DNA from 3 places in the Siccibacter colletis genome. Region 1 is predicted to be linked to each of the others. Evidence: predicted binding sites of a transcription regulator. Region 1 holds the regulator's gene; each other region holds the start of a gene.
The links. The regulator Fur, encoded in region 1, represses iron uptake genes when iron is present. The targets are predictions, from matches to a motif close to ATAATAATGAGAACNACTATCAA.
Positions count from the first base shown of each region.

Region 2: KFZ77_RS11130 (TonB-dependent siderophore receptor) is a predicted target of Fur. The motif match lies at 3,286-3,308, and genes of this name have one in related genera.
Region 3: exbB (tol-pal system-associated acyl-CoA thioesterase) is a predicted target of Fur. The motif match lies at 2,444-2,466, and genes of this name have one in related genera.

Region 1 is NZ_CP074352.1:1,154,806-1,161,470, forward strand. It holds gene KFZ77_RS05555 (beta-N-acetylhexosaminidase) at 1-1,522, shown strand, start outside; gene fur (ferric iron uptake transcriptional regulator) at 1,611-2,063, opposite strand; gene fldA (flavodoxin FldA) at 2,359-2,889, opposite strand; gene ybfE (LexA regulated protein) at 3,044-3,325, opposite strand; gene ybfF (esterase) at 3,455-4,231, opposite strand; gene seqA (replication initiation negative regulator SeqA) at 4,424-4,966, shown strand; gene pgm (phosphoglucomutase (alpha-D-glucose-1,6-bisphosphate-dependent)) at 4,992-6,632, shown strand.
Region 2 is NZ_CP074352.1:2,302,177-2,308,841, forward strand. It holds gene KFZ77_RS11120 (alpha/beta hydrolase-fold protein) at 1-1,289, shown strand, start outside; gene KFZ77_RS11125 (alpha,alpha-trehalase) at 1,399-3,138, shown strand; gene KFZ77_RS11130 (TonB-dependent siderophore receptor) at 3,391-5,514, shown strand; gene KFZ77_RS11135 (GlsB/YeaQ/YmgE family stress response membrane protein) at 5,699-5,953, opposite strand; gene ycgR (flagellar brake protein YcgR) at 6,174-6,665, shown strand, end outside.
Region 3 is NZ_CP074352.1:600,545-607,209, forward strand. It holds gene KFZ77_RS03040 (AraC family transcriptional regulator) at 1-299, shown strand, start outside; gene KFZ77_RS03045 (DedA family protein) at 309-968, opposite strand; gene metC (cystathionine beta-lyase) at 1,095-2,282, opposite strand; gene exbB (tol-pal system-associated acyl-CoA thioesterase) at 2,529-3,263, shown strand; gene exbD (TonB system transport protein ExbD) at 3,270-3,695, shown strand; gene KFZ77_RS03065 (SDR family oxidoreductase) at 3,756-4,652, opposite strand; gene KFZ77_RS03070 (methyl-accepting chemotaxis protein) at 4,955-6,403, shown strand; gene fucR (L-fucose operon activator) at 6,496-6,665, shown strand, end outside.

The DNA.
Region 1 (6,665 bases):
TGAGATCCCCGGCCTGCCGGAACTGACCGACATCGGCAGCAAGCGCTGTCACGATCCGAGTGAGAAAACCTGTCTGCTGCCGCAGCTTGGCTCCGGCCCCGACAGCAATAACAACGGCAGCGGGTTCTTTACCCGAGCGGACTACATAGAGATCGTGAAATTCGCCGCCGCGCGTCACATTGAGGTGATCCCGGAGATCGATATGCCAGCCCATGCACGCGCGGCGACTATCGCGATGGAAGCGCGCTACGATCGGTTGATGAAGGCAGGGGATGAAAAAGCGGCCAGTGAATTCCGCCTGCTCGATCCCACCGACACCTCCAACACCACCGGCGTGCAGTACTACAACCGCACCGGGTATCTCAATCCGTGCCTCGATGCGTCGCGCCGCTTCGTCGATAAGGTGATCGGCGAAATGCAGCAGATGCACCGCGAGGCAGGTCAGCCGCTAACCACCTGGCATTTCGGCGGCGACGAAGCGAAAAATATCTACCTCGGTACCGGTTACACCGACCAGGCGAAGCCGGAAGCCGGCAAGGGCATTATCGACCAGAGCAAACAGGACAAACCCTGGGCGAAATCTGCCGCCTGTCAGGCGATGGTGAAAGCCGGCAACGTGGCCGATGTGGATCATCTCTCCAGCTATTTTGGCGTCGAGGTGAGCAAGCTGGTTAATGCCCACGGTATTGAGGCGATGCAGGCCTGGCAGGATGGGTTGAAAGACGCCAGAGATGCCAGCGCTTTCGCCACCAAAGCGGTGAACGTTAACTTCTGGGATACGCTCTACTGGGGCGGCTTCGACAGCGCCAGCGTCTGGGCGAACAAAGGCTTCCGGGTGGTGATTTCTAATCCGGATTACGTCTACCTTGATTTCCCGAATGAGGTGCATCCGCAGGAGAGCGGCTATTACTGGGGCACGCGTTTCAGCGATGAACGTAAAATCTTCAGTTTCGCCCCGGACAACCTGCCGCAAAACGCGGAAACCTCTGTGGATCGCGACGGCAATGCGTTCACGGCGAAATCCGATAAACCCTGGCCTGGCGCGTATGGCCTCTCTGCGCAGCTGTGGAGCGAAGTGGTGCGCACCGACCAGCAGATGGAGTACATGATCTATCCCCGTCTGATCGCGGTGGCAGAACGTGCCTGGCATCGCGCCAGCTGGGAGCAGGACTATCAGCAGGGGCGTGAGTATAAGGGCGGCGAGACGCATCAGGTGGATGTAAAAGCGCTGCACAATGACTGGGTGCGATTTGCCAGTCTGGTGGGCAGCCGCGAGCTGGCGAAGCTCGATAAAGCGGGCGTGCAGTACCGCCTGCCGGTACCGGGAGCGCGTATCGTTAACGGCGTGCTGGACGCCAACGTCAGCCTGCCCGGCGTGACGCTGGAGTACTCGCTCGACACCGGTAAAACCTGGCAGCGCTATGATGATAAGCAGCGTCCGGCGGTGAGCGGGGAAGTGCAGGTGCGGAGCGTCAGCGCGGACGGCAAGCGTTTCAGCCGCGTCGACAGCGTTAAAGGCTAAGCGTTATCTGCCACAGGCCAGCCTGCGGGCTGGCTTTTTTAGCGTCAGGCATAAAAAAACCGGCATCTGCCGGTTTTCTCGTTGCGACTTATTTTTCGCTGATTTCGTGCGCGTTATCTTCTTCGCGGCAGTCGCCTTCGGCGCAGTGGCCGTAGAGGTAGAGACTGTGGTTGGTCAGGCGAATGCCGTGACGGGTGGCGATTTCACGCTGGCGCTGCTCGATAGAGTCATCGCTGAATTCGATAACCTTGCCGCAGTCGAGGCAGATCAGGTGATCGTGGTGATGCTGCTGCGTCAGTTCGAATACGGACTTGCCGCCTTCGAAGTTGTGGCGCGTTACGATGCCGGCGTCGTCGAACTGGTTCAGTACGCGATAGACGGTCGCCAGACCAATTTCTTCGCCCATGTCGATCAGACGCTTATAAAGTTCTTCCGCGCTGACATGATGGTTATCTGGACCCTGTAACACTTCGAGGATTTTTAATCGAGGAAGCGTGACTTTCAGGCCAGCCTTCTTTAATGCGGTATTGTTGTCAGTCATGCGGAATCTGTCCTGTTGCTTTGCGATTCGCTCCGGTAAACGAAGCAGAATAACCGGATATCTTGTGTTGAATGCGACTCATTATAGAACTGCCTGAGTTAAATGAAAATCGCAAGTACCAATCCGAAAGTGTGCTTAAAAACCGGAATGGCGCCACAATTAATAGGGGTTTCACTCGGTTAACCAGGAGGACATTGTACAGAGTTGAATGGGAAAGTTACAAACTTGTAGCAATTATTTTTATTGGTTTTATCTATCAAAACGGCGCAAATCAGCGATTTACGCCGTTCAAAAATCAGGCGTTGATGATGTCCTGCAGATGCAGTTCCTCAGAAACCTGTTTAACCCATTTCTCGACGCGCTCAGCGGTCAGTTCAGGCTGGCGATCTTCATCAATGGCGAGGCCAACAAAGTGATCGTCATCTGCCAGTCCTTTGGACGCTTCAAAGTGGTAACCCGCCGTTGGCCAGTGGCCGACGATGGTTGCGCCACGCGGTTCGATGATGTCGCGGATGGTGCCCAGCGCATCGCAGAAGTATTCCGCATAATCTTCCTGGTCGCCGCAGCCAAACAGCGCTACCAGCTTGCCGTTGAAGTCGACTTCTTCAAGCGTCGGGAAGAAATCATCCCAGTCGCACTGCGCTTCGCCGTAGTACCAGGTCGGAATGCCCAGCAGCAGGATGTCGAACGCTTCCAGATCTTCTTTGCTGCTTTTAGCAATGTCATGCACCTCAGCAACATCTTTACCAATCTGTTTTTGAATGGTTTTTGCGATATTTTCGGTATTGCCGGTGTCGCTGCCGAAGAAAATGCCTACGATTGCCATGAGTTAAATAACCTCTTGAAACTAAATAGTATGGTAGCGGCAAAATGCCCACAGATAACGGCAATCATAGCAGAACAGAGAAGAGTGCGGAAACCGCTATCATACCGGTGTGCACAGACTGCAACATGACGATGCTTTTTTCGCCGGGGCGTTGTTAAGGTTTGAGGGTATTGAGCTGGGCGAGCAGCATCTCTTCGATAAGCTCGCTACGGCTGATGTCGCGCGCCTGGGCCAGTTGATTGAGGGCGTCTACCGCCTCTTCGTTGAGTTTCAGCTCGACGCGCTTAAGCCCGCGAACTTTGTCGCGCTTCAGCTGGTTGCGTTTATTGATGCGCAGCTGCTCATCACGCGTCAGGGGGTTCGTCTTCGGGCGACCGGGGCGACGCTCGTGCGCGAACAGATCAAGTGTCGTACGATCGGTTTGTTCTTTTGCCATGATAGAAATTTGAGACAGGAGAAACAGGCTGCCCGGGTGCGTCGGGGCGTATTAACAGCGCGCCATCATACATGAGGGCGTAGCGCGCGCCAACGCGTTAACGCCCCGGAGTGGCTGGTCGGTCTGTTTTTAGTCAGATAATTCAACATTCAGGAAGCGGCGAATGGCGCGCAGCACCGCCTGCGGCTTCTCGGCGTGCACCCAGTGACCCGCCCCGGCGATGACGTGCGCCCGCGCCTGGGGGAACTGCGCCAGCAGCGCCTCGCGATGGCTCTCGGTCACGTAAGGCGAATTTCCGCCGCGGATAAACAGCGCCGGGTGCGGCCAGGCCGGCACAGCTTCCCAGCCGATGATGTGATGATACTGATCCCACAGGGCAGGGACGTTGAAGCGCCATTCACCGTTGGCGAACGACTTCAGCAGAAACTGGATCACGCCCTCTTCGGCGATGTGCGTGCGCATCACGTCTGCTGCCGCCGTTCGGCTGGTCGCACCGGCGTCGGTGACCGCATTGATCGCCGCGAAAATCTCGTCGTGACGGCGCACGTCGTAGCTGACCGGCGCGATGTCGATCGCCACCAGATTCGCAATGCGCTCCGGCGCGAGGGCGCTGACGGCCATTACCGCTTTGCCGCCCATCGAATGGCCAATCAGCGTCACCTTATCCAGCCCCTGTTCGTCCAGGGTATCGACCAGATCCTGCGCCATCGCCGGGTAGGTCATCTCGTCTGCACGCGGAGAAAGGCCATGATTTCGCATATCTACCGACAGCACATCGTGATCCGCCACCAGGTCGCGCGCCAGCACGCCGAGGTTGTCCAGGCTGCCAAACAGCCCGTGAACCAGCACGATGGGAGAATTGTTGTTCGGTTGTTGCGCAGATTGCGCTCGGCTGTTCAATTTCATGGCAAAGTTCTTTTTTTGAGTCCGTAAGGATAGGGTATCATGTTGACCATTCTGCCGCCCGGCCGCAAGATTCCAGTTTAATCTGACTTTTGCCGCCTTCCTGGTTTGACGCTATTCGCTGTTGGGTTTTTGCTTCTATAATCCCAACGTCCCAACGACTTGTATTCAGAGAAGATATTGCACTGGATGAAGATGAAAACGATTGAAGTTGATGACGACCTTTACCGCTATATTGCCAGCCACACGCAGCATATTGGTGAGAGCGCGTCGGACATTTTACGGCGCATGCTGAAAGTTGCCGCCTCCCGTGACGCCGCGGCCCCGGCTACCGTTGCACCCGCCGTTGCGGTGGCTGCCACCGAGCAGAAGCCGGTCAGCCCGGTCAAAGATCGCGTGCGGGCGATGCGTGAGCTGCTGCTGTCGGACGATTACGCCGAGCAGCGCAAAGCCGTCAATCGTTTCATGCTGGTTCTGTCTACACTCTACTCATTGGATGCCTCCGCGTTTGCCGCCGCCACCGACTCGCTTCATGGCCGCACCCGTGTCTATTTCGCCGGGGATGAGCAAACGCTGTTGCACAGCGGTAATCAGACTAAGCCCAAACACGTTCCCGGTACGCCGTACTGGGTGATCACCAATACCAACACGGAGCGCAAGCGCAGCATGATCGAACACATCATGCAGGCCATGCAGTTCCCGGCGGAATTGACTGAAAAGGTTTGCGGCACCATTTAACTCTTGCGTCAATAAGGATCAGGCAATGGCAAACGACAAGCGCGCAGGGCAACCTGCGCAACAGAGTGACTTGATTAACGTCGCGCAGCTTACCGCGCAGTACTACGTGCTTAAGCCTGAGGTCGGAAATACGGAACACGCCGTGAAATTCGGCACCTCCGGCCACCGCGGCAGCGCCGTACGCCACAGCTTTAACGAGCCGCACATTCTGGCAATCGCGCAGGCGATCGCCGAAGAGCGCGCCAAAAATGGCGTTACCGGCCCGTGCTACGTGGGTAAAGATACCCACGCGCTTTCCGAACCGGCATTTATTTCGGTACTGGAAGTGCTGGCCGCCAACGGCGTTGACGTCATCGTGCAGGAAAACAACGGCTACACGCCGACCCCAGCCATTTCTAACGCGATCCTCGAACACAACAAGAGCGGCGGCGCGCAGGCAGACGGTATCGTGATCACGCCGTCCCACAACCCGCCGGAAGATGGCGGCATCAAATACAATCCGCCGAACGGTGGTCCGGCGGATACTAACGTCACGAAAGTGGTGGAAAACCGCGCCAACGCGCTGCTGGCCGACGGCCTGAACGGCGTAAAACGCGTATCGCTGGACGAAGCCTGGTCCAGCGGTCGCGTTACCGCGAAGGATCTGGTGCAGCCGTTTATTGAAGGGCTGGCAGAGATCGTCGATATGGCGGCAATCCAGAAAGCGGGCCTGAAGCTCGGCGTCGATCCGCTCGGCGGCTCCGGTATCGAATACTGGAAACGCATCGCCGAGCACTACCAGCTCGATCTTACTCTGGTCAACGATCAGGTCGATCAGACCTTCCGCTTTATGCACCTCGATAAAGACGGCGTGATTCGTATGGACTGCTCCAGCGAATCCGCGATGGCGGGCCTGCTCAAGCTGCGCGATCGGTTTGACCTGGCGTTCGCTAACGACCCGGATTACGATCGCCACGGCATCGTCACCCCGGCAGGGCTGATGAACCCGAACCACTATCTGGCGGTTGCGATCAACTACCTGTTCCAGCACCGTCCGCAGTGGGGCCAGGACGTCGCGGTAGGCAAAACCCTGGTGTCATCGGCGATGATCGACCGCGTGGTTAACGCGCTGGGCCGCAAGCTGGTGGAAGTGCCGGTCGGCTTCAAGTGGTTCGTTGACGGTTTGCACGACGGCAGCTTCGGTTTCGGCGGTGAAGAGAGTGCCGGGGCATCGTTCCTGCGCTTCGACGGTACCCCGTGGTCAACCGACAAAGACGGCATCATCATGTGCCTGCTGGCAGCGGAAATCACCGCGGTAACCGGTAAGAACCCGCAGCAGCACTATGACGAGCTGGCCGGGCGCTTTGGCGCACCGAGCTATAACCGTCTGCAGGCTTCCGCGTCGTCGGCACAGAAAGCCGCGCTGTCTAAGCTCTCACCGGATATGGTCAGCGCCAGCACCCTGGCGGGCGATGCTATCACCGCGCGTCTGACGGAAGCGCCGGGCAACGGTGCTTCTATCGGCGGGCTGAAGGTGATGACCGAGAACGGCTGGTTCGCGGCGCGTCCGTCCGGCACTGAAGATGCCTATAAAATCTACTGTGAAAGCTTCCTCGGGGCGGAACATCGCCAGCAGATCGAGAAAGAAGCGGTGGAAATCGTCAGTGAAGTGCTGAAAAACGCCTGAGTCTGATGAGGACAAAAAAGCGCGCTCCGGCGC
Region 2 (6,665 bases), 1.1 Mb from region 1:
TCGCGCTACCGCATCAGCAGACCACAACCCTGCACCTCTCCGGTAAGCCAAACCAGCCGTGGAGTCTGAGCTGGCATATCAGGGCCGCCACGCCCCTTGAGCGTCGCCAGACTCCGGCTCCGGTCAGCCCCACGTTGCAACGTCTCAGCGCCCGCCTCGCCGCCGGGGAAAGCAGCGAGGCGTTCTGGCGCAGCATAGCGACCCGGGGCACGCCGCTGATAGAGCCTTACGATGCGCGCCACAAGCGGGTGACCTTCCTGTGGCGCGGCGACCAGCGCAATGTCTACCTGTTTGGCTCCCCGGCGGGGGATCAGGTGCCGCTGTTTCGCCTTGCCGACAGCGACGTCTGGTTTCGCAGCTTCGTTGTCCCCGCCGATACGCTGATGCAGTACCGTTTTTCCCCCGACGTACCGGCAATACCCGACTCGCCCCTCGCGCAGCATCGCGCGATTCTGGTCAACGCCCAGGCCGATCCGCTCAACCCGCGCAGCGGCAAACCGGGTTCCCACGACCGCTGGAACCACGCGTCCTTACTCGATCTCACCCGGCAGCGCGACTGCACTGCCGCAGCGATGGCACATCCGCTGACCGCAGGCGCACTGACCCGCAGCCGCTTCTACAGCGACCGACTGGACAACGAGCGTGATATTCAGATCTATCGTCCGCATCGGGCCGCGGCATGGACGCTGATGCTGTTCGACGGCAACGTCTACCAGCAGGAGCAGCGCATCGTTAACGTGCTGGATGCGCTTATTGCCCGTGGCGAACTCCCTCCGGTCAATCTGGTGCTGATCGACAGCCTCGATCTGGCGCGCCGCGCTCAGGAGCTGACCCCGAACCCGGTATTTGCCGATGTGATGGCGCAGGAGCTGCGTCCCTGGCTGAGCGCCCGTGGGCTGCCCCTGCATGCCTCGCACACGATCCTTTCCGGTTCCAGCTACGGTGGCCTCGCCGCGGCATGGGTGGCCCTGCGCTATCCGCAACTGTTCGGCAACGTCCTGAGCCTCTCCGGATCTTACTGGTGGGCACCGAAAGGTGAACCCGCCAGCTGGCTCACCCGGGAATACCAGCGTGCGCCACGCCAGCCGATACGCTTCTGGCTGCAGGCTGGCACGTTCGAGATCGACGGTCCAGACAACGGCATCTACCTGAACAATCTTGAATTTGAGCAGGTGCTGCGCAGCAAAGGCTACCCGGTCAGTTTTCATCCCACCGCCAGCGGACATGATTACAGCGGCTGGTGCGAGGCGCTGGTGACGGGCCTGCGGCATTTTAGCGGGCCGCGCTGACAAAAATGGCGCAGCGCGCCCCCGCGTCGGCAAAATTCGTCTAAGGTTTTCATTGGGTTGATCGCAATCGCAGTGGGTTCGGCAACCCACCCGAAAAGGAGATTTATCGATGACTACACCCGTTTTGCGTCGTTCCACCTCGCTGCTGTTTGCCGTACAACTGGCTCTGGGTGGCGCATTCTTTATGCTTTCCACGCCGACTGCGCTGGCACAGGAAGCCCAGGCACAGAGCCAACCGCAGCCGCCTGACGTGCTGCTTGGCCCACTGTTTACCGCAGTACAAAGTGCGAAGCTGTTCCCGGATCAGAAAACTTTTGCCGACGCGGTGCCAAAAAGCGATCCGCTGATGATTCTGGCCGACTACCGCATGCAGCGTAACCAGTCCGGCTTCGATCTGCGCCACTTCGTCAACGTCAACTTCACGCTCCCTGCCGAGGGCGAAAAGTATGTGCCGCCGGAAGGCCAGAACCTGCGCGAGCATATTGACGGCCTGTGGCCGGTGCTGACGCGCACCACCGATACCGCCGGCAAGTGGGATTCCCTACTGCCGCTGCCGGAGTCCTACGTGGTGCCGGGTGGACGTTTCCGCGAGGTCTATTACTGGGACAGCTACTTCACCATGCTGGGCCTTGCCGAAAGTGGGCGCTGGGACAATATCGAAGACATGGTGGCGAACTTCGCCCATGAGATCGATGCCTGGGGACACATCCCTAACGGCAACCGCAGCTACTACCTGAGCCGCTCCCAGCCGCCATTCTTCTCCTTTATGGTCGAACTGCTGGCGACCCATGATAAGGACGCGTTGAAAACATACCTGCCGCAGCTCAAAAAAGAGTATGCGTACTGGATGGAAGGCAGCGATGCGCTGGCTCCGGGCGAAGCGCACAAACGGGTGGTGAAGCTGAAGGATGGCTCGCTGCTGAACCGCTACTGGGACGATCGCGACACACCCCGCACCGAATCCTGGCTCGATGATGTCACCACCGCGAAAAACAACCCGGATCGCCCGGCCACCGAAATCTATCGCGATTTGCGTGCCGGAGCGGCCTCGGGCTGGGACTTCAGCTCGCGCTGGATGGATAATCCGCAGCAGCTGGGGTCGATACACACCACGCACATCGTGCCGGTGGATCTCAACGCCCTGCTCTATCAGCTGGAGAAAACCCTTGCCAGCGCCAGTACTGCGGCAGGCGACAGCGCGGGTGCTGCACGCTATAACGCGCTGGCGAATGACCGCCAGCGGGCAATTGAAGCCAACCTGTGGAACGACAAACAGGGGTGGTATGCGGATTACGATCTGCGCAAGCAGGCGGTACGCGATCAGCTGACGGCAGCCGCCCTGTATCCGCTCTACGTGAAAGCCGCTGCCCGGGATCGCGCCGACAAAGTAGCCGCCGCCACGCGGGCGCAGTTGCTGAAAGCCGGCGGGCTGGCAACCACCACCGTGAACAGCGGTCAGCAGTGGGATGCCCCGAACGGCTGGGCGCCGCTGCAGTGGGTGGCGACCGAAGGGCTCATCAACTACGGGCAGAAGGACCTGGCGATGGACGTCACCTGGCGCTTCCTGACCAACGTCCAGCACACCTACAACCGCGAGCACAAGCTGGTGGAGAAATATGATATCAGCTCTACCGGCACCGGTGGCGGCGGCGGTGAATACCCGCTGCAGGACGGCTTTGGCTGGACCAACGGCGTGACGCTGAAAATGCTCGATCTGCTGTGTGGCAAAGAGACGCCGTGCGACGAGGTGCCGGAAACCCGTCCGGGCAGCACGCCGAGCACGACACCAGCACAGGCGGCGCAGCCCGCTGCACAACCGCAAACTGCCGCCCCGGCTTCCGCGCAGTAACCCCTCCCCCTGCTACCATTTCTGGTAGCAGGGTTTTTACCCCTTTTTACGCTCTCGCCTGACGTGCTGCGGGATTGCAGTTAAATCCGCAGTAAATCAACGGCTTTACGCTTCGCGTTTCAAACATTCACCGCTTGAAACCAACAAACAATAACGATAATAATTCGCATTCTGTTTTCACTTCTGCCTCTGCGGCCCGCTTATCGCCGGGCGGCGGAGCTGCTTTGCCACCTTGATGCCAGGGATATGAACATGACGAAGGTTTTTAAACTTAAGCGCCCGGTGCTGCTGTGCGCGCTGGCGCTGTCCACCAGCCAGGTTTTTGCGGCGGAAGATACCGTGGTGGTCACCGCCGCACCGGCGCAGACCGCTACCTCTCCCACTGAGGGATATACGGTAAAGAGCAGCACCGGTGCTACCAAAACTGACCAGCCGCTGATCACCACTGCCCAGTCGGTGTCGGTGGTGACGCGTCAGCAGATGGAAGATCAGGGTGCCAGCAACTTTAACGAAGCGCTAAGCTACACCCCCGGCGTGTTCAGCAACATCGGCGGCGGCGCGTCACGTTTCGACGCCATCGGCCTGCGCGGTTTCCACGGCGGCGACGTCGATAACCTGTTCCTCGACGGTATGCGCCTGATGAGCGATGGCGGCAGCCATAATATTTTGCAGATCGATCCGTGGTTTATTGAGCGCGTGGACGTAATCAAGGGTCCGTCCTCGTCGCTGTACGGTCAGACTATCCCCGGCGGGCTGGTCAACCTGACCTCAAAGCGCCCGCAGTTCCGCTCTGAAGGCCACTTCCGCCTCTCCGCCGGGACGCAGAACACGAAATCCGGTGCCTTCGACTATACCGATGCCATCAACGACCAGTGGGCCTTCCGCATCACCGGCATCACGCGCAATACCGATACCCAGTACGACAACACCCGGGAAGAGCGCTACGCCATCTCCCCGTCGCTGCTGTGGCAGCCGAGCGAAGACACCAGCCTGCTGCTGCGCGCCTACCTGCAGAAAGATCCCTCCGGCGGCTATCACGGTTCGGCGCCGATCGAAGGGGCGCTGTATGCCCGTAACGGCCACAAGCTGCCCAACAGCTACAACGAAGGCGACCGCCTCGATGGCTACCAGCGCCGCGAACAGCTTTACAGCGTCGAGTTCAATCACCGCTTCGACGATGTCTGGTCGCTACACTCCAGCGGGAGCTACACCCACAGCAACGCGAATCTCGCTCAGGTGTATCAGAAAGGCTGGGAGGGCGACAGCAATCTGCTGAACCGCGGCTACGTTGGCTCGCAGGACTCGCTCGATGCATGGTCCACCGATAACCGCCTGCAGGCCGATTTCGCTACCGGCGAGGTGAAGCACACCTTGACGCTGGGTGCGGAATATCACCGCTTCCGTAATGATATTCTTAGCACCGTAGGCAGCGCCGCGCTTCTGAACCCGTTCACCGGCGAAGCCACGCAAACGGGTCACGTCATCAACGATGCCTATACCAACGACAACAACCGCCGCTACTACCAGGCCGGGGTTTATCTGCAGGACGATCTGGAGTGGAACCGCTGGCACGTCGCGCTCTCCGGGCGCTACGATCGCGTGGTGTCGAAGCAGGTAAGCAATACCTTTAACACCGCATATCGCCGTTCAGATGATAAGGTTAGCGGCCGTGCATCGGTGCTCTACGCCTTTGAGAACGGCCTCTCGCCATACCTGAGCTACAGCCAGGCGCTGACGCCGTCGATCCTGCAAAGCGCCACCGGTGAACTGCTGCAGCCGAGCACCGCCGAGCAGTACGAAGCCGGCCTGAAGTATCAGCCGCCAGGCACCAGTGATATGTACAGCATCGCCATCTTCGATCTTACCCAGGAAGATGTCTCCCAGCGTGATGAGAACGTAGAGCCAGCCACTTACTACGCGGCCGGGGACGTGCACTCCCAGGGCGTGGAACTGGAAGCGCGTAACCAGATCACCCCGCGTCTGAGCGCCATTGCGGGCTACACCTGGAACCGCGTCAAGTTTGAAAATTCGCTCGGCGGCAAAGACGGCAATACGCCGCTGATGACGCCGGATCAGATGGCCTCGTTCTGGGCACACTATCAGTTCGACTACGGCATCAGCGCCGGCGCCGGGGTGCGTTACATCGGTAAACAGTGGGCCGAGGATCAGAACAGCAACCGTATCGGGTCAGTGACGCTGATGGATGCGATGGTGAAAGCGGATCTGGGCGCGTGGAACAGCGCACTGAAAGGGGCGTTCGTGCAGGTTAATGCCAATAACCTCACCGACCGCGAATACGTGTCGGGCTGCTACACCACTAACTGCTACTGGGGTGCCGAACGCACGGTAGTAGCAACCGTCGGCTACGACTTCTGATTAAAAACGGCGTATTACTGCCCCGGGAGAAGTAAGCCTGCGCACCCGCTACCCATACGAAGGTGGATGCGCTGCGCTTACCGACCCTGTGCATTAATGGTCGAACGCACGGTAGTAGCACCGTCGAGGATGACTGGTGATAAAAAAAACGGCCCATCAGGGCCGTTTTCTTCAAAATAGCGACTTAGTTGCGACGCACAAGTCGATAGATAGCCAGTACCACAATCGCACCCACTACGGCGACCATGAAGCTGCCCAGGTTGAATCCGGTTACGTCCCCACCGATACCAAAGAAAGTGGCGAGCCAGCCGCCGACAACCGCACCCACGATACCGAGAATAATGGTCAGGATGACACCGCCACCGTCACGGCCAGGCATGATGAATTTAGCGATTACACCTGCGATCAGGCCGAATACAATCCACGCCAGGATACCCATGTTTAACGTCCTCTTTAGTTGTGATTCCGGATGACGTCTCAGACCAGTTGCTGAGGCCGTCGTGAACTAAGTATAGGCAAGGAATTGAAAAAGGTGAGGAATATCACGAATTGATATTAAGTGGGGCTACAAAAAAGTTAAGTAGTTTGTATTAAGTTTTCTGCTTCAGTGCCGATAACTGGCGCTGAGATTCTTTTTAAATTCTGGCGAGGCTTCTGGTGTGAGCAATTACAATGAGCAGTTTTTAAAACAACATCCCCTTGCCATATCAGGCGTGCTGCGGGATCTGCAAAAGCAGCAGGTTCCGGTGCGCCTGTCCTGGAGCGGCGGTCAGCTGATCAGCCGTATCCTTGATGCCAGCAGCGAACGGCTGGTGCTCGATTTTGGCAGCCAGACCTGGGAAAATCAGAGCATTCTACGTGCGGAACACATTGATGTTGGGGCTGAAACCGACGGCGCGAAGGTAGAATTTGCCCTTTCCGCTGTGGAGGCCGGGGAGTATCAGGGGCTACCGGCATTTATTACCCCGTTGCCCGCCTCGCTGTGGTTCGTTCAGCGCCGCGAATTTTTCCGTATCAGCGCCCCGGTGCAACCCGCCTGCCACTGTACCGCCGTGATGCCGGACGGCAGCCGCCTGCGCTTTCGCGTGTCTGATATCTCGGTTGGCGGTATGGGGGCGCTGGTAGAAGGGGAAATGCCGGAGAATCTGACC
Region 3 (6,665 bases), 550 kb from region 1:
ACCAGCTGGCGGCGGAAGCCAACATGAGCGTCTCGGCGTTTCACCACAACTTCAAATCCATTACCAGCACCTCGCCGCTGCAGTATCTGAAGACCTATCGCCTGCATAAGGCGCGCATCATGATGCTGCATGATGGCGTCAAGGTGAGTACCGCAGCCATAAGAGTCGGTTATGAAAGCGCCTCGCAGTTCAGCCGGGAATTTAAGCGTTATTTTGGCGTGACGCCGGGAGAGGATGTGGCACGGATGCGGATGCTGCCGCAGGGGGAGAGCGGGGCGCAACTGGCAGCGCGCCCCTGAAACGGCGCGCTATTTCGCTGCGAAGCGTCGTTTAATCACCACGAACAGGGTGCCGCACAGCCCGGCCAGCAGCAGAAACACCGGCAGGATCATCAGGAAGGTCATCACCTGATCTTCGTGGCGTTTCACAAAGGGAATCATGCTCAGGGCATAACCCAGCCCGGTAACGCCCCCGACCCACAGCAGGCCGCTCAGCCAGTTAAAGATCTGGAAGCGACGGTTGGAAAGCCCGGAGATGCCAGCCAGGGTTGGCAGCAGGGTGCGCACGAAGGCGAGGAAGCGGCCCGCCAGCAAAGCCAGTAAACCGTGACGGTCAAACATGCAGGTGGCGCGATGATGATATTTCGCCGGCAGTTGCGCCAGCCAGCTTTTCACCACCCGGGTGTTGCCGAGCCAGCGGCCCTGCAGATAACTGAACCAGCAGCCCAGGCTGGCCGCCGAGGTGAGGATCACCAGCGCCGGCACGAAATCCATCACGCCGCGAGCGATAAGCGCGCCCGCCAGCAGCAGCAGACTGTCACCGGGCAAAAAGGACGCCGGAAGTAGGCCGTTTTCCAGGAACAGTGTGGCAAACATAACGCAATAGACAATGCCAACAATATGCGGGTCCGCCAGCGCGGCAAAATCGTGATGCCAGAGCGCAGCGATAATATTCTCGATGACAGCCATGAGGGATCCTGTGGAACAGCGTAAGAAAGCTATTATACCCTGAACGCCCCGGCACATCTTGCGCAGAGGCATCACAAACCGGCACTTTTTTAGGAATATGGCCGGTTTGTGGGTTCAGGGGCAACTTTACACAATTCGCTCAAACCCTGCTGCTAAATCCGCGAGTAAATCTTCAACGTTTTCTAAACCAATGTGTACCCGCACCAGGGTACCGGTGAAATCAACCCCGACGCCCGGACGGATCGCGGCGATCTCTTCCGGCTGGCTGGCGAGGATCAGCGATTCGAATCCGCCCCAGGAGTACGCCATTGAGAAGTGGGTGAAGTTGTCGAGGAAGCGCGCGTACTCGTCGTCGGTCAGGCGTTTCGTGAGGATAAACGAGAACAGCCCGCTGCTGCCGGTGAAGTCGCGCTGCCAGAAGGCATGGCCCTTACTGCCCGGCAGCGCCGGGTGATTGACGCGCGCCACCAGCGGGTGCGCAGCAAGCCATTCGGCAATGCGTAAACTGCTCTCCTGATGCTGACGCAGACGCACGCCCAGGGTGCGCAGCCCGCGGCTGGTGACGTAGGCGGTATCCGCATCCACCATCTGACCCATCAGATAGGCATTCTCCCGCAGCTGCTCCCAGCAGCGCGCATTGGCCACCGCGGTGCCAATCATCGCGTCCGAATGGCCCACCAGATATTTGGTTCCGGCCTGCACCGAGATATCAACGCCCGCATCGAGCGCCTTAAATAGAATGCCCGCCGCCCAGGTGTTGTCCATAACGATCACCGCATCCGGCGCGCGGGCGCGTACCGCCGCGACGATGGCCGGCACGTCGGGCACTTCCATGGTGATGGAGCCGGGGGACTCAAGAAAAACCACCCGGGTCGTCGGCTGGATCAGCGCTGCGATGTCGGCACCGATCGACGGATCGAACCAGTCGGTGGCAACCCCCATCCGGGTCAGCACTTTGCTGCAGAAATCCTGGGTCGGCTCATAGGCGGTAACCGGCATCAGCACGCGATCGCCCTGTTCGACAAAAGCCAGAATGGTATTGGCAACCGCCGCCGCCCCGCACGGAAACAGCGCGCAGCCGGCACCGCCCTCCAGCTCGCACATCGCCTCCTGTAACGAAAAGTGGGTCAGCGTGCCGCGGCGGCCATAAAACAGCTCGCCCTGCGCCCGTCCGGCAGTGGCCTGTTTTTTGGCTGCCACGCTGTCGAATACCAGCGATGAGGCGCGCTGAATAACGCTGTTGACCGATCCCTGGGTGAATCGCTTGCTGCGTCCCGCCGTGACCAGCGCGGTTTCAATGTGCTTTGCGGACATAATCGTGAACCTGTTTAACCATCTGGATGTCTAAACCTACCTTAACACCGTTCCCCGGCTGCGCGTCATGGTGTTTTTTCAGGTTGGCGAAAAAAAATACGTTCGCTGCACTTTCCTGTTCGACCGCATAGAAAGCGGCGTCAGAAGCGGGTTCACTGTAAATACTAATGAGAACTACTATCAATTCGACGTCGTTTTGATATTATTACGCGCAGAATTTGTCTAATTTCGTTCTGGAGATACAGAGTGGGTAATAATTTGATGCAGACGGATCTCTCCGTCTGGGGTATGTATCATCATGCCGACATCGTTGTGAAGATGGTGATGATTGGCCTGATTCTGGCGTCGGTTGTCACCTGGGCGATCTTCTTCAGCAAAAGTGCGGAATTACTGTCTCAGAAGCGCCGCCTCAAGCGCGAACAGCAGCAGCTGGCCTCTGCCCGCTCGCTGGACGAAGCCAGCGAAATGGCGGCGTCCTTCCACGCGAAGAGCCTCAGCGCCCAGCTGATTAACGAAGCGCAAAACGAGCGTGAGCTGTCCGAAGGCAGCGATGACAACGAAGGCATTAAAGAGCGCACCGGCTTCCGCCTTGAGCGTCGCGTTGCGGCGGCGGGTCGTCATATGGGCCGGGGCAACGGCTACCTCGCCACCATCGGCGCTATCTCGCCGTTCGTCGGTCTGTTCGGCACCGTGTGGGGCATCATGAACAGCTTCATCGGTATCGCCCAGACCCAGACCACCAACCTGGCGGTTGTAGCACCTGGTATCGCCGAAGCGCTGCTGGCCACGGCTATCGGTCTGGTCGCCGCGATCCCGGCGGTGGTTATCTACAACATCTTTGCCCGTATGATCGGCGGCCATAAGGCCTCGTTGGGTGACGTTGCTGCGCAGGTATTGCTGCTGCAAAGCCGCGACCTTGATCTGGCTGCGAGCTCCGCGTCACATCCGGTGCGTAACGCGCAAAAATTACGTTTAGGTTGATGCCCTATGGCGATGCGTCTTAACGAAGATCTCGACGACAACGGCGAAATGCACGAAATCAACGTCACGCCGTTTATCGACGTGATGCTGGTACTGCTGATTATCTTTATGGTGGCCGCCCCGCTGGCGACGGTGGATGTGAAGGTGAATCTGCCGGCCTCTACCAGCCAGCCGCAGCCGCGCCCTGAGAAGCCGGTCTACCTGTCGGTGAAAGCGGATAAAACCATGTTTATCGGTAACGATGCGGTGACCCGCGAAAACATGGTGTCGGCGCTGAACACGTTGACTGCAGGCAAGAAGGACACCACGATCTTCTTCCGCGCTGATAAAACCGTGGATTACGAAACGATGATGAGCGTGATGGATACGCTGCATCAGGCGGGCTATCTCAAGATTGGCCTGGTCGGGCAGGAAACAGCAAAAGCGCAGTAATCTGCGTGCAGCATAAAAAACGCGGCCCGTGAGCCGCGTTTTTTTATGGCTGAAGCCTGATTAGCCCAGATGCTCGCCGCCCGTCACGCCGTGCACCTCGGCGGTAACGTAGCTCGATTCCTGGCTGGCGAGATAGACGTAGATGCCCGCCAGCTCCGCCGGCTGACCTGCGCGCTTCATCGGCGTCTGCTGACCAAACTGCGGCAGTTTCTCCTGCGGCTGGCCGCCTGCTACCTGCAGTACGGTCCAGATCGGCCCCGGAGCTACCACGTTCACGCGAATGCCTTTCTCTGCTACCTGCTTCGCCAGACCGCGGCTGTAGTTCAGGATCGCGGCTTTGGTGGATGCGTAATCCAGCAGGTGCGGGCTTGGCTGATAAGCCTGAATCGACGAGGTGGTGATGATACTGGCCCCCGGTTTCAGGTGCGGCAGCGCCTCCTGCGTAACCCAGAACAGCGAGAAGACGTTTATCGCGTAGGTTTTCTGGAACTGCTCGCTGGTAATGTTCGCCACATCTTCAACTGCGACCTGCTTCCCGGCTACCAGCGCCAGAATATCCAGCCCGCCCAGCGCTTCGATGGATTTATGCACCAGCGAACGGGCAAAGGTTTCATCACTGAGATCGCCCGGGATTAGCACCGCTTTGCGCCCGGCCTCTTCAATCAGTGCCTTCACTTCATCGGCATCCTGCTGCTCATCAGGCAGATAGTTCAGGACCACGTCCGCACCTTCACGCGCATAGGCGATGGCCGCCGCACGTCCGATACCGGAGTCGCCGCCCGTGACCAGCGCTTTGCGCCCGGCCAGTCGTCCGCTACCGACATAGCTCTTCTCGCCGCAGTCCGGCACCGGGTCCATCTTCGCCTGCACACCCGGCGCAGGCTGTTTCTGTTTAGGATATTCGCCGGTGTAATACTGCGTGGTGGGGTCCTGAATCTCCGTCTGATTATTTGTCATAAGGTCGCTCCACTTAGTGAGAAAGTTACCTTAAGGGTAGCGCCTTATTCTGTATCCGAAATAGTAATCAGCATATTCTCACTGTGCGCTTCGCTTATTTTTAGCAGTAACAAGCACAGCGGTAATTAATAATTAACGTAATGAAAACCAATGCTTAAATAATAAAGCGGCAGGCAAAGGATATATCTTTTTTGTACGCTGGCGGCGGTCTGCGGAGCATCTACGCTTAAATCTGAACCACCTTAATAATATTCTCCGGCCCGTGCCGGGGCTGTCGTTTGCCCATCATCTGGATAATAACAATGAGCACAATGACCTTTTCTCACACAGACAATAACGCTGGCTTAATTACCCTCTCGCAGATTCGCCTGAAAGCCGACGGGCTGATGCTGTCCCTGACGTGGTTGCTGTGGCTGATCGCGCTGGGGGTTGGCTGGCACCATCATAATCTGTCGCTGGCGCTGGTCGCAGGCGGCGCGCTCACCGGGCTGGCGACGGTGATAAAGACTCTGTTTGCCGGACGGCTGATCACCCGGCTGTGGTTTGCCTTTACGTTGATGGGCTTTGCCGCGCTATTAATTCAGCTGGGGCATGGCGAAACCGAGTATCACTTCTCGGTATTCGTGCTGTTGTCGGCGCTGCTGGCCTGGCGCGACTGGCGACCGCTGCTGATGGGCGCCACGGCGGCGGCGGTGCATCATGCGCTGTTTAACTATCTTCAGGAGAACGACCTGTTCGGCATCGTGTGCTTTACGCATCCGGGCTTTCATATGGTGGTGTTCCACGCGCTGTTTGTGGTGGCGCAGACTGCGGTACTGATGGTGATGGCGGTGCGGATGGCGCAGGATGCTCGCTCCGCCAGCGAAGTGGCGCGGCTGGCATCGGTCATCAACCGTGAGCCGGGGTGCCTCACCCTGGCGGTCAACGATGCCGCACGCTACTCGCCGTTCGCCCGCACCTTCAGCACCACGCTGGATACCATGCGCGACACCTTAACCCGGGTCAGCGCCGGGGTGAATGCGTTGCTGGCCGCTTCCGATACTTTGCTGGAGCGCAATGCTGGGCTGTCCGCCCGCACCGACGAACAGGCTCAGGCGCTGGCCGTCGTCACCTGCGCCATTGAGCAGATTGCCGCTGGCGCTACGCTCAACAGTGAACAGGCGCACACCGCACGCCAGCAGGCGATCCAGGCCAGCAGCGTGGCCCAGCAAGGCGGGGCGCATATTGATGCCGCGACCGCGTGTATGGCGCAGATCCGCGATGACGCCCAGCGGGTAAATGGCATTCTGGCGCTGATCGACGGCATCGCGTTTCAGACCAATATTTTGTCGCTCAATGCCTCGGTAGAAGCGGCGCGCGCCGGCGAGCAGGGCAAAGGGTTTGCCGTGGTGGCGTCTGAAGTGCGTACCCTCGCGCAGCGTTGCGAGTTTGCCGCGAAAGATATTCGCGAGCTGATTGCCGTTTCGGTGGCGCGTGCCGATGACGGCTCGGCGCGGGTAGAGCAGGCGGGCGCCACCATGCGCGAGATGATCGCCAGCATCGATAGCCTGCGGCGGTTTATCGAGGATCTGTCGCAGATGAGCGAGCAGCAGCGCAGCAGCATCGGCGACATGCGCAACAGCATCACCAGCATTGACGAGAGCGTTCAGCAGAATGCGCACCACGTGGCGCAGACGCTGAACATGGCGCAGCATCAGCAGCAGCAAACCCGCGCGCTCCAGCAGGCTATCACGCTGTTCCGCTTCGCATGAGATCGCGATCACAGCCGCCGGACGCCGCCGCGCCCGGGGCTGTTAAATCCTGTTTTTCCCCCCTACGCTAAAGGCAGCGTGCAGGGGGAAGAATGAAATCAGTCAGGCATCAGAGAATTGAACAGCTGTTAAGCGAGCACGACACGCTCACCACCGACGCGCTTGCCCGGCTGCTGGCAGTGAGCCTGGAGACGGTGCGGCGCGATCTGCGGCTGTTGCAGAAGCAGGGCGTGATCCTGCGTAGCCACGGGCGGGCGCGCAT